2 regions of the Noviherbaspirillum agri genome follow, and region 2 is predicted to be linked to the other one. Evidence: predicted binding sites of a transcription regulator. Region 2 holds the regulator's gene; the other holds the start of a gene.
The links. The regulator FNR, encoded in region 2, switches genes on or off when oxygen is low (the NO sensors DNR and NnrR bind a similar motif). The targets are predictions, from matches to a motif close to TTGATNNNNATCAA.
Positions count from the first base shown of each region.

Region 1: a site for FNR is predicted at 4,705-4,718, ahead of ACYVIA_RS02485 (DUF2249 domain-containing protein). Genes of this name have one in related genera too.

Region 1 covers NZ_BAAGWA010000001.1:575,188-581,319, forward strand. The annotation lists gene ACYVIA_RS02460 (SurA N-terminal domain-containing protein) at 1-242, shown strand, start outside; partial or broken gene ACYVIA_RS02465 (IS3 family transposase) at 359-1,596, shown strand; gene ACYVIA_RS02470 (arylesterase) at 1,623-2,234, opposite strand; gene ACYVIA_RS02475 (ABC transporter ATP-binding protein) at 2,284-2,970, shown strand; gene ACYVIA_RS02480 (NAD(P)H-hydrate dehydratase) at 3,052-4,584, opposite strand; gene ACYVIA_RS02485 (DUF2249 domain-containing protein) at 4,830-5,093, shown strand; gene ACYVIA_RS02490 (NAD(P)/FAD-dependent oxidoreductase) at 5,157-6,132, opposite strand, start outside.
Region 2 covers NZ_BAAGWA010000011.1:113,645-119,776, reverse strand. The annotation lists gene ccoO (cytochrome-c oxidase, cbb3-type subunit II) at 1-159, shown strand, start outside; gene ACYVIA_RS17295 (cbb3-type cytochrome oxidase subunit 3) at 166-351, shown strand; gene ccoP (cytochrome-c oxidase, cbb3-type subunit III) at 344-1,279, shown strand; gene ccoG (cytochrome c oxidase accessory protein CcoG) at 1,336-2,730, shown strand; gene ACYVIA_RS17280 (FixH family protein) at 2,763-3,296, shown strand; gene ACYVIA_RS17275 (hypothetical protein) at 3,518-3,757, shown strand; gene fnr (fumarate/nitrate reduction transcriptional regulator Fnr) at 3,931-4,686, opposite strand; gene ACYVIA_RS17265 (hypothetical protein) at 5,192-5,599, opposite strand; gene ACYVIA_RS17260 (alpha-ketoacid dehydrogenase subunit beta) at 5,632-6,132, opposite strand, start outside.

The sequences.
Region 1 (6,132 bases), on a different contig from region 2:
AGTTGCCAGGTCTTGTCGGGGTTGATCTCGGTGAGCAAGGATATGCCATTTATCGGATCAATAAGGTTGGTCAGCCAGCAGATCCTGATTTGGCGCGTCGCCAGGCAGAACAGCAGCAGATTGCCGATGCACTGGCCCAGCTGGAGACTGCCGCATATCTCGATGCGTTGAAGAAGAAGGCCAAGGTAGAGATCGTCAAGCCAATTGCGACTAAGCCCGAGTCGGAGCCTGGCGAGAAATAAATCGAGCTTCTCCCGCTTGTTTGATTGGGATGCAGAAAAAAGCCCGGGCAATTCCGGGCTTTTTCCATGGACGTGACCCGTCCTGAAATGCGTTGACACTTTTTTGGAGGTGTCAAATGGACAGAGGGATCAAGCGTACGCAGCGGGACTACGCGCTGGCTTTTAAGTTGGCGGTAGTTGACGAGGTGGAAAAAGGCGAGCTGACGTACAAGCAGGCGCAGCGGCGGTACGGAATTCAAGGCCGCTCGACGGTATTGGTCTGGTTGCGCAAGCACGGACGGCAAGACTGGAGTAGGCTGGCAGGAACCAGCAAGCGCAGGAGTGATCCGATGAGCAAGCCAGAGCAGCCGATGAGCCCGGAGCAGCGAATCAAGCAGCTGGAAACGGAGCTCAAGCAAGCCAACGAGAAGGCCCAGTTGCTGGAAGCCATGCTCGACGTCATTCGCAAAGAATATGGGGTGAAGTTGCCAAAAAAGCATTCCGACGGGTCATCGAGCAAAGGCAGATAGCCGGCTTGAGTCTCGCCACAGCGTGTCGTTACATTGGTATGAGCCGTCAGCCTATTATCAGCAGTGTCAGGCAGAGGCCGCCCAGCAGGCGCGGGATCGGCAGGTTGAGTTGGTGCGCCAGACGCGGCGGCGTCAACCCCGCATTGGCGGTCGCAAATTACACTATTTGCTCAAGCAGCCATTGGCCTGCGCGGGAATCAAGATGGGCCGGGATGCGCTGTTCCGGGTTCTCAAGCGGGCTCATCTGCTGGTTCCGCAACAGCTTCCATCGATTCCACAAGCACCCCAATCTCTTGAAGTCGTGCAAATCCGTGGCGCAACGTCCTGAGCAGGTCTGGGTGGCCGACATCACCTATCTGCCTACCCGCGAGAAATGCGTGTATCTGAGTTTGGTCACTGACGCGTACTCTCGAAAGATCGTCGGCTACCATGTGCACGCAACCCTGCAAACCGAGGAAGTGGCGCGGGCATTGAAAATGGCTTTGCGCGCCAGGCAGAGCCGGGCGCAGCTCATCCATCATTCCGACCGCGGCATTCAGTACTGCGCGAGCGCGTATCAGCGATTGCATGCGCAGCACGGGCTGACCTGTTCCATGACCGATGGCTACGACTGCTATCAGAATGCGCTGGCAGAGCGGGTCAACGGCATTCTCAAGGGTGAGTTCCTGCTCCACCGTCCTGATAACCTGGAGCAGGCCCGGCTAATGGTGAGCCAGTCGGTACAGATTTACAACCGGGAGCGTCCGCACCTGGCCCTCCAATACAAAACGCCCGATGCAGTGCATCGGGCGTTTCAAAGGAGCGATCAGACAGACAATTTACCCTGCTTAACCGTCAACCTATAGCAGGACGGGTCAATCTGTTCCTGCTTTTATTTGGCCAAGAGTGGTTTCAGGAACGGCCAGATGTTCTCCAGCATGATTGGCTGCGCTTCCGCAGCGGGATGAATCCGATCAGACTGAAACATGTGTGGCTGGTCAGCGATTCCATGCAGGAGAAAAGGTACTAAAGGCGTCCCGGTTGAGCGGGCAAGGCTCGAAAAGAGGGTAATGAACTTCTCGGTATATTCCTTTCCGTAGTTTGGAGGAAGTTGCATTCCAACAAGGAGGACCTTGGCTTTCGCGCTACGTGATTCCGTAATCATGGTGCGGAGATTGGCCTCCGCTGCACTAAGCGGCAGACCGCGCAGGCCGTCGTTTGCCCCAAGCTCGATGATCACCACATCGGGCTGATGGCGCTCCAACAGCGCGGGGAGGCGGACCCTGCCGCCACCAGTCGTTTCACCGCTGATGCTGGCGTTGACGATCGATGCATTGATTCTTTCGTCTTTCAGGCGCTTTTCGAGAAGAGGAACCCATCCGCTTCCCCGGGTAAGGCCGTATTCCGCGGAAAGGCTGTCGCCGAGCACAAGCACTGTATTTGATGCAGAATAGGCGGTTGTTGCTAACAAGAAGAGCGTGAACGCCGTCAGCTGCCGCAGCATTCGCCTCCAGTACCAAGATCCCTTTGTCGATCGCTTAACGTCATTCTGCATGAGTTCACCTTCCTCCTTACCAGCGGCCATTGAAGTCATTCACCTGAGTAAACGCGTTGCGGATGCGACCGGTGAACTGACGATTTTGCGTGACATTGATTTTACCGTGCAGCCCGGCGAGACGCTTGCAGTTGTCGGTGCATCGGGCTCGGGCAAATCAACCTTGCTAGGCCTTCTCGCTGGCCTTGATACTCCTTCCGAGGGCACGGTGAAGCTCGATGGAGTCGATATTTTTGCACTGGATGAAGACGGCCGCGCCGGTTTGCGTCAAGCGAAGCTTGGTTTTGTGTTTCAGTCCTTTCAGTTGCTTGCACACCTGACCGCTCTGGAGAACGTCATGCTCCCGCTCGAATTAAGGCGAGACGAGCGGGCCAGGGAGAAGGCGGAGGCAATGCTCGGCCGCGTTGGTCTTTCCAGTCGCCTGCGGCACTACCCCAAATACCTCTCAGGCGGGGAGCAGCAGCGGGTCGCCCTGGCGCGCGCGTTTGTGACGGAACCTCCGCTGCTGTTTGCCGACGAACCGACTGGCAGCCTTGATGCGGCTACCGGGGAGGCGGTTATCAAACTAATGTTTGAGCTGAATGAGGAACGTAGCTCAACCTTGGTGCTCGTCACCCATGATTCTTCCATTGCAGCCCGCTGCAAGCGTGTTATTACGATTGCCGCGGGTCGCCTGATGGCCTGAGGTCTGATCCAGAACTATGGTGAGCGCTTCGACCTCGTGTGGAGAATTGCTGTTATGCCGGCCAAGTCGTGAGGGCGCAGGTCAGTCAGGTAGTGGCCGGTACGGCGCGTATCGCGATGTGAGCTGGTTCAAAATCGTCCTGACACAGGGGAGGAGTTCGCTGGCGGTCATGCCGATTGGGCCTGTTCCTTGAGCCGTCAATGTGTCCGCAGCTTGTCCGTGTAGCCAGGTAGCTGCGAGTGCGGCGTTCCAGGCAGGAAATGATTGCGCAACCAAGGCACCGCAAATACCGGCAAGAACGTCGCCGGTGCCGGCGGTTGCCAATGCCGGATTGCCCGTGGGGTTGATGTATATGGTGCCATCGGGTTTTGCGATGATGCTTCCCGATCCTTTTAATACAGTGATTGCATTCAATCTACGTGCTAGATTCACCGCTGCACGAGGCCGGTTCGCCTGTACCTCTTTGGATGTCGCACCCAGCAGTCGTGCCGCTTCAAGTGGATGCGGCGTAATGATCGTTTCAGCGCGACGTTGCACAAGTTCCTGCTGAAGTCCAGGATCGACCGCAATCAGGTTTAGGGCGTCAGCATCCAGCACAATCGGCGAAAGCGTATGCAAAACCTTCGAGAGGATGTCACGGGCCATCTGTGAGGTGCCGAGCCCCGGGCCGGCGGCGATTGTTGCGCCAGAGAATTCCATGTCGGGCGCATAGCGGCACATCAGTTCCGGCTGGGCGCTGTCATAGGGCGGGGGCTGATCGATAAACGCTGCAAATACCCGTCCTGCGCCGCTCATTGCGGCCGCACGTGCCGCCAGAATCGGCGCACCGGCCATGCCATGCGCACCGCCGACAATGATGATGTCTCCGAAGCTGCCCTTGTGGGAATTGTGCGGACGACGGCGCAAAAAAGGAGAAAAGGCGTCCGGACTGTTCAAAAATGCCGTCGCTGATGGGAGCAGCTCTGGGGCGATTTCCAGATCAGCGACTTCAACCTCTCCCGCGTAATCACGCCCATTGCAAGTATGCAAACCAGGCTTGTCGCCGATGAATGTGATCGTATGTGTCGCACGAACCCCCACACCTGCGTCTCCTACGATGTTCCCCGTATCGGCATCGAGCCCGCTCGGGACATCAAGCGCAAGGACAGGGCAGGATAGGCGATTGATGGTTGTGACCAAAGAGCGGATCTCCCCGGAGATGGGGCGCGCAAGACCAATCCCGAAAAGGCCGTCGATGACGAGGGACCACTGTTGAGCATTTACTGCGTCGATGGTCGGTTCAAGAAAGCGAGCGGTAGTGCTTCTCGCCCTGGCAAGCGCGCGCTGCAAGTCCTCCGGCTGACGCTTCGCGTCTGCACATAACAGGATTACGACCTCCACGCCGGAATTCGCGAGATGAAAGGCCGTTTCCAGCGCATCGCCGCCGTTATTGCCCGGGCCGGCGAGTACGAGCACCGGCGCTCCTTGTCGCGACTCGGAATGCAACTTCAACGCAACACGAGCAGCAGCGTCTCCCGCTCGCTGCATCAATGTACCTGCAGGTAGCTGTACCCGTGCTGACTCTTCAATCGCACGAATTTCGGCAACCTGATATAGCGTGGTAGAGGAGAGCATCGAGGCGGATTCCATATGCAGAAGTGTTGGCGCAATGGTATTGCATTCTATGCCAACTCATTCACCGCGAATATATGCGAGCTGTTGCGACCAATGCCACGACTTGCGCCAAAGATGGATTTGGTTTGCATCAATTAAAAGCTTCATTTAAAATGAATCTTAAGTTGGTTGCGGATCCGATACCACTGGATTCGGCAGAACGACCTGCGATCCCACGACGTTTTTTATGCGAAGGAGCTTTTGACATGGCACATGATTGTTCTCATCCACAGATGGCAGGCGGAATTTACCCGTTCGATGCGCGCGGAATCGCGAAACGGTTCAGGCATGCCGCGATCTTCGGCGCCCTTGATGCGCTTGAGCCGGGTGAGACAATGCGGTTCTGCAACGACCATGATCCACTCCCGTTGCTTTCACAGATCAATGGTTACTTCGGTTCTCGCGTGAAGATCGCCTACGTGCAGCGTGAGCCGGGTGAAATCGTGATCGACTTCCTGGTTACAGCTTAAGCCGTCCAGCTAACAATTGAGTTCGTAGTATTGCGGGCATGCCAAATAATGGTGTGCCCGTTTTTATTCTGGAATTACCATCGCCGTAGCATGTTCGGCGATAGCGAGGGAAGCCGTCAGGCCGGGGGATTCGATTCCATACAAGCCGAGGTAATGGTGCGTTCCATGTGAGGAAAACAGGAAATCGGCAGCTGGTGAATCCGGGCCGCTGATTTTCGGGCGTACGCCGGAATAAGCCGGCTGCAATGCACCGTCGGCCAAGTCCGGCCAATAGGCACGTATCTCCTGGTAAAACCTGTCAGCACGTCGCGGATCGACGGTGTAGTCAAGCTCGCCGCCGTCATGCTTCAGCCACTCGACGTCAGGGCCAAAACGAGCCTGCCCGCCAAGATCGAGTGTGAGATGTACGCCAAGACCACCGACTTCGGGCACCGGGTACACAAGGTGCGAAAAGGGCGCCTTGCCTGCGAGTGTGTAATAGTTGCCCTTCACGAAATGTGGCGTCGGAATACTCTTCCGGTCCAGGCCCCGAATTGCCGCGGCAAGCTGCGGTGCCCACAATCCGCCGCAATTGATGACAGTGTTTGCCAATACTTCCGTCTCGCTCCCATCAGGTGATCGTACCTGCATGGCGAGCCCTTCCACAGTTACGCACCCTTCACCCACCTCGCTGTTAAAAGCGAAGAGGGCGCCGACATGCTCCGCATCGGACTGCAACGCGAGCATGTAGGCGTGAGTGTCGAAAATGCCGGTATTCGGGGAGTGGAGCGCGGCAACGCAGTTGAGGGCGGGTTCCAGTGCTTTTGCCTCCTGCCCGCTGATCCAACTCACTTCATGGCAACCGTTTGTCAGTGCTTGTGCATGAATGGCTGACAGCTTGTCCAGCTGCGAATCCGATGTGGCGACGATGAGTTTGCCGCAACGACGATAGGAGATCGCTCTCCGCTCGCAGTAATCGTAGAGGGCATCGCGCCCCTTTATACAAAGCTTCGCCTTCAGGCTTCCCGCCGGATAGTAGAGTCCGGCATGGATCACTTCG
Region 2 (6,132 bases):
TCTGTCGTGCCGAAGATGCGTGCATTGCAGACGCTGGGCCATCCTTACACTGAAGAGGAAATTGCAGCAGCACCGAAAGCCCTGGAAGGCAAGACCGAGGAGGATGCCGTGGTCGCCTATCTGCAAGGTCTGGGTGTGTTGATCAAGGCGAAGAGGTAATCAATCATGGGTCTCGAAAACCTAATTATTGATGCGCGCAGCGTCATCACTGTACTGAGCTTCATCAGCTTCATTGGCATCGTCTGGTGGGCATACAGTGCGCGTCGCAGCGCAGACTTCGAAGCGGCAGCCAACCTGCCGTTCGCCGATGAAATGGATATCCAAGCTGCGGAGAAAAAACAACATGTCTGACTTTACAAGTGAATTCTGGAGCGTTTACATCACCGCGCTGACGTTGCTCGGCATTGGTGGCTGTGCGCTGCTCCTGTGGGCGCAATCGAAGGCGAAGGTAGTCGTTTCCAGCGATGGCGGACCGGAAGATAAAACCACCGGCCATAGCTGGGACGAAGGTCTTGCCGAGTTGAACAACCCGATGCCGCGCTGGTGGATGTGGATGTTTTACATCACCATCGTGTTCGGCCTCGTATATCTGGCGCTGTATCCCGGCCTGGGTTCGTTCGCCGGCAAGCTGGGCTGGAAGTCAACCGGGGCATATCAGGCTGAACTGCAAAAGGCGGACGAAGAGTTCGGCCCGATCTTTGCGAAGTACCAGCAGCAGGACCTGAAGGCAGTGGCCAGCGATCCTCAGGCACGTGCCATCGGTGAGCGTCTGTTCCTGACTTACTGCGCACAGTGCCACGGCTCGGATGCCCGCGGTAACAAGGGTTTCCCGAACCTGACCGACGGCGACTGGTTGTATGGCGGCGATCCGGAAGTGATCAAGACCACCATCCTCGGTGGCCGCAGCGGCATGATGCCGACCATGGCAGCCGCAGTGGGATCCGACAAAGATGTCGAAAATGTTGCACACTACGTACTTAGCCTGTCCGGTTCCACCGCCGATCCGATTAAAGCCGCCTTTGGCAAGGAGAAGTTCGGTGCGTGCGCAGCATGTCATGGTCCGGAGGGCAAGGGTAACCAGGCAATCGGTGCTCCAAACCTGACAGACAAGACCTGGCTGTACGGCGGCAGCGCTGACACCATCAAGGAAACCATCACGAAGGGCCGCACGAACACCATGCCGCCGTTCAAGGAATTCCTGGGCGAAGCGAAGGTCCATGTACTGGCAGCTTACGTTTGGAGCCTGTCCAACGACAAAACGACAGTCGCGCAAAAGTGACGACCTAACCGCATGGCGGCACGGAGACGCCGCCATGCCATGATTGGGTAACTTTAATGAGTGAACCTGCAGTAAAGGTTTCAGTAGTCAAGATGTACCAGGCGCGGGAGCAGATTTACCCGCGAGAGATCAAAGGTTGGTACACAACATGGCGCTGGGTCTGCGTTTGGCTGACCCAGCTTGTTTTTTATGGCCTGCCCTGGTTGTCCTGGAACGACCGGCAGGCTGTGCTGTTTGATCTCGGCGCACGCAAGTTTTATATCTTCGGCATCGTGCTGTGGCCGCAGGATTTCATTTACCTTGCGCTGCTGCTGATCATCTGCGCCTACGCGCTGTTCCTGTTCACGGCAATTGCCGGTCGCCTCTGGTGCGGCTATTCGTGTCCACAAACGGTTTACACCGAAATCTTCATGTGGATCGAGAACAAGATCGAGGGCTCACGCAGCGCCCGCATGCGGCTCGACAAGCAGCCGATGTCTGCTGAAAAGATTGCGAGGAAGAGTGCGAAGCACCTTGTCTGGGGTGCGGTTTCTCTGTGGACCGGGTTTACCTTCGTGGGATATTTCACTCCGATCCACGAGTTGAGCCAGTCGGTCATGACACTCGGCCTCGGCCCATGGGAATGGTTCTGGATCCTGTTCTACGGTTTTGCTACCTACGGTAATGCCGGCTGGATGCGTGAGCAAGTGTGCAAGTACATGTGCCCGTATGCCCGCTTCCAGAGCTCGATGTTCGACAAGGACACGCTGACCGTTACCTACGACCGGGAGCGTGGCGAGCCGCGCGGCGCGCGGAGCAAGTCGTCGGCAAACGCCAACCTGGGATCGTGTATCGATTGTTCGATGTGTGTGCAGGTATGTCCGACGGGGATTGATATCCGCGACGGCCTGCAATACGACTGCATTGGCTGTGCTGCATGCATCGATGCATGTGATTCGGTGATGGACAAGATCAGTGCGCCGCGCGGGCTGATTCGCTATACCACCGAGAACGCGATCAGCAACAAACTGTCCGCAAAGGAGGTGCGGCGGCGCGCAATGCGTCCTCGCGTGCTGATTTACAGCGCCATCCTGATTCTGATTATTGCAGCATCGCTTGGCTCGCTGTTGACGCGCACGCCGTTGAAACTTGATGTCATCCGCGACCGTGGCACGATGGGGCGCGAAGTGGAGGATGGCATGATCGAGAATGTCTACCGGCTGCAGATCATGAATACCGACGAACGTCCGCATCGTTACAAGATCAGCGTCTCTGGTATCGACTCGATTGCCCTGGCCTCACCCGATGAAGTGGAGCTGGATGGCACGACCTCCCGGGCTGTACCGGTGCGTGTACGCGTCGCGCACGGCAAGGGCGAAAAAGGGTCTAACAAGATTGCCTTCGAGTTGCAGGCGCTTGACGAAGAGCGTTTGCATGTCAGGGAAAAAGCTGTGTTCATCGTGCCGCGTTAAGCGGCCGTTGCAGCATCTCATTGGAGAGCCGTATGCAAGTCAAGACATCAATTCCAGGTAACTCTGGCGACATAAAACCCTGGTACAGACATCCTTGGCCCTGGCTGTTGATGCTGGGGCCGTTTGTGGTGGTCCTCGCAGGGATCTATACGACATGGCTTGCGGTATCGCGGCCTGATGCCTTGGTCGTGGATGATTATTACAAGCAGGGCAAGGCGATCAACCAGGACCTGAGCCGCGACCGTGTTGCGGCAGAAATGCAGCTCGAGGCAGAGGTCCGGTATGATGCGGCGGCCAGCATGCTGGCCGGGACTGTACGGGGGCTTGAAGGGCGTGCTGACAAACTGTCTATCAGCCTCATTCATTCCACACGGCCGGAAAAGGACCTCAAGCTGGTCGCCCAGCCGGACCAGAGCGGCAATTTTTCGGTTGCGCTTCCTATGCTGGATATGGCTCGTTGGCAGATCCTGATCGAAGGGGAGCATCGGGACTGGCGGCTCAATGGTGTCTGGGCCTGGCCGCAGGAACCCCAGATCACGCTCCACCCGATTACCGTTCCACATTGATTAACGCGTGGCGAGAGCAATGGTCTCGCCACGACGTTCGTTTCCTTCCTCTCTGTCCTTCTCGTTCACGACAGAAAATCAACCCTCTCTGCGCATTCCCGGAATCTCGAACATAATTCCCAGTATCGAGAAGTTATGCGTGTGCAAATGTTGTCTGATTGAACGTTTATGATGTACTTTTGCTAAATACATCCGTTTCAAGTTGAAAGGAGGGTAGTGTGATGACGCGACTGTTGATGGTCGTCTTGTGGCCGTCGTTCCTGGTGGCAATAGTCGCAGAAGGTTTCTTCTTTTCCCTCTTTGATCCGAACGACCTGTCGCTTGTGGGCAGTGATATCGATTTGACTCCGATGGCAGCGTATACCATCGGCTTCTTTATCTTCTGGCTATTCTGTTCCCTGGCCAGTATGTTGACGTGTTACCTGATCGGTACACCGAACGAGCGGAACACTCCACTCTAACTCTATTGCATCGGAAATTCGGTTAATGGTTCCGCCCCTGTGCAGGCAAACCCTGCCGGGGAGTGGACTGCCGCTTGATGCGGCAGTTTTTCGAAAATCTGACACAGCGCGTTCCGCCTGACCAGCTGTGAGCGAAGGTCAGGGGGAGCGAGTCCTTCGGCGGGATCCGGTGCTCAGCTGCAGGTACGGGTGCCGGCAGCAACTGCTTTCAGGGTTGCCGTATCGAGCAGTTCCAGTTCGCGGTTATTGACTTTGATCCAGCCTTGCTTCTTGAACTTGGACAGGAGGCGGCTGATGCTTTCAATCGTCAGGCCGAGGTAGTTGCCGATTTCCTCGCGCGTCATGCGCAGCTGGAAGGTCGTCGACGAATACCCGCGGACGGAATAGCGTGACGATAGGTTGGAGAGGAAGGCGGCAAAACGTTGTTCCGCACGCATATTTCCCAGCAGGAGCATAACGCTTTGTTCGCGTGTGATTTCCTGGCTCATCATGCGATGGAAATGATGCAGCAAGGTCGGCATCTCGGCGAAGAGGGCTTCCAGGCGAGCGAACGGGATTTCGCACACTTCGCTATCTTCGAGCGCAATGGCGTTGCAATGATGGCGGTCGGTGCTGATGGCGTCCATGCCGAGCAGTTCTCCCGCCATCTGGAAACCGGTGATTTGCTGGTCGCCGCTTGGATTGATCTGATGCGTCTTGAAATGCCCGAGCCGGATTGCATACAGATTGGTGAACGGGTCGCCCACGCGGTACAGGTGCGTATCTTTCGGCACCTTGCGGCGGCGGCCGATGATCTGGTCGAGCTTGTCCATGTCAGAGGCACCGAGTCCCATCGGCAGGCAAAGCTGATGCATGCTGCAAGCGGAGCAGCGAGTGCGCAAGTCCTGCACGTTGCCTGCGGACGAGGTAGACGGAACCGTCTGGGTCATGTCAGAGAAGTTCATGCGATGCAGAATCATAGTTGTGCTCGTTGTCCAGTTCACATCAAAGCCACAGTGGCCATTCGACTCATTAATTGAGCGAAATCAAGAATAGTGATGCAAATCCCGTACCAAGCACGTATTTTGAAATCAGGGATTGTGAAGCGAGGATTGATTGCGGGGTGCTGTCAGTAGTGCTGACGAACGATCGACCGCTATTTTAAGGCGTATTCGGCTCGCGCAGGACCGAAGGCCATTGAGTTTGGCAGCGTGACAACACAACGTGGCAGCGTATGGCAGCAGCTGCAACGCATTGCGGATTCCCGGATTTGGGAATGGAGTTGGTCTCAATTTCGAGGTTGACGCTTGTAGCCGCCAACCTCGTATCAAGCAGGGCTCTTATTGATTCGGCTGTGCCTTGTTGAACTGTGCCCTTTCCCCGGCCCCCTCCCACAAGCGGGAGAGGGAAGCCAGCGTGCGGCAAATCCATGCCGGATCGGTAATCGGGCTCGAATCAGTCTTTTCTCAAATTGATGAAGATATTCGCGGCAAAGGCAAGGATGCCAAGCGCTGCAAGGATCTCGGCGACGGCAAGGAGGGGGATGAGCTGACGCGATCCGAGCAGGACGAAGGTGAGCGCGAGGGACATGGCGGGCAGAGAAATATTCGTGGCCCAGAAATGGATGCGCGCGAGCCTGGCGGTGCCGGCAGTCGGAAAGACGCTGTACACAAGCCCGGCCAAGGCCATGGTTGCCCATCCGAGCAGATTGATGTGCGCATGGACTGGGCGCAAGGTGAAGTCTTCACTGGCGCCCATGCCAATACCCAGGGCGACGCCGATGATCAGGTAGACCACCGCCAGCTTGAGCCAGATGATGCCGGCGGTGGAGAAGGTGGGATAGATGGTATTTGAGGTACGCATGATGTGTCTCTTCAAGTTGGTTATGACGGTGGTTATGCGATTTGTGCTTCAGCTTTTTGATGGGCAGCCGCCTCGCGGTTCATCATCCTGAGCGCTGCATTGACGATCGTTGCCGGTTGAGGCATGAAAGCCTGCTCCAGTACGTGGCTGGAAGGCGCCGGTGCATCGGGGCCAGTGAGACGGACGATAGGTGCTTTGAGCGTGGAAAACGCGTGTTCGCCAACGATGGCCGCAACCTCCGCACCGACGCCGCAGAGCCGGCTTGCCTCGTGCACGACAAGGACGCGGCCTGTCTTCCGCACGGAGGCGAGAATCGCTTCCTCGTCGAGCGGTTTCAGGGAGCGCAGGTCGATGACTTCGGCATCGACTCCGATGTCCGCCAGCCGGTCCGCCGCCTGCATGCAGGTATCGACCATCTTGGCGTAGGAAATCAGGGTGATGTCTTCGCCGGCGCGTCGGGTGGCCGCCTTCCCGAGAGGAATGCTGTGTTCCCCCTCTGGCACGTCACCCGGCACGTAGCCAAGCGGCATGTC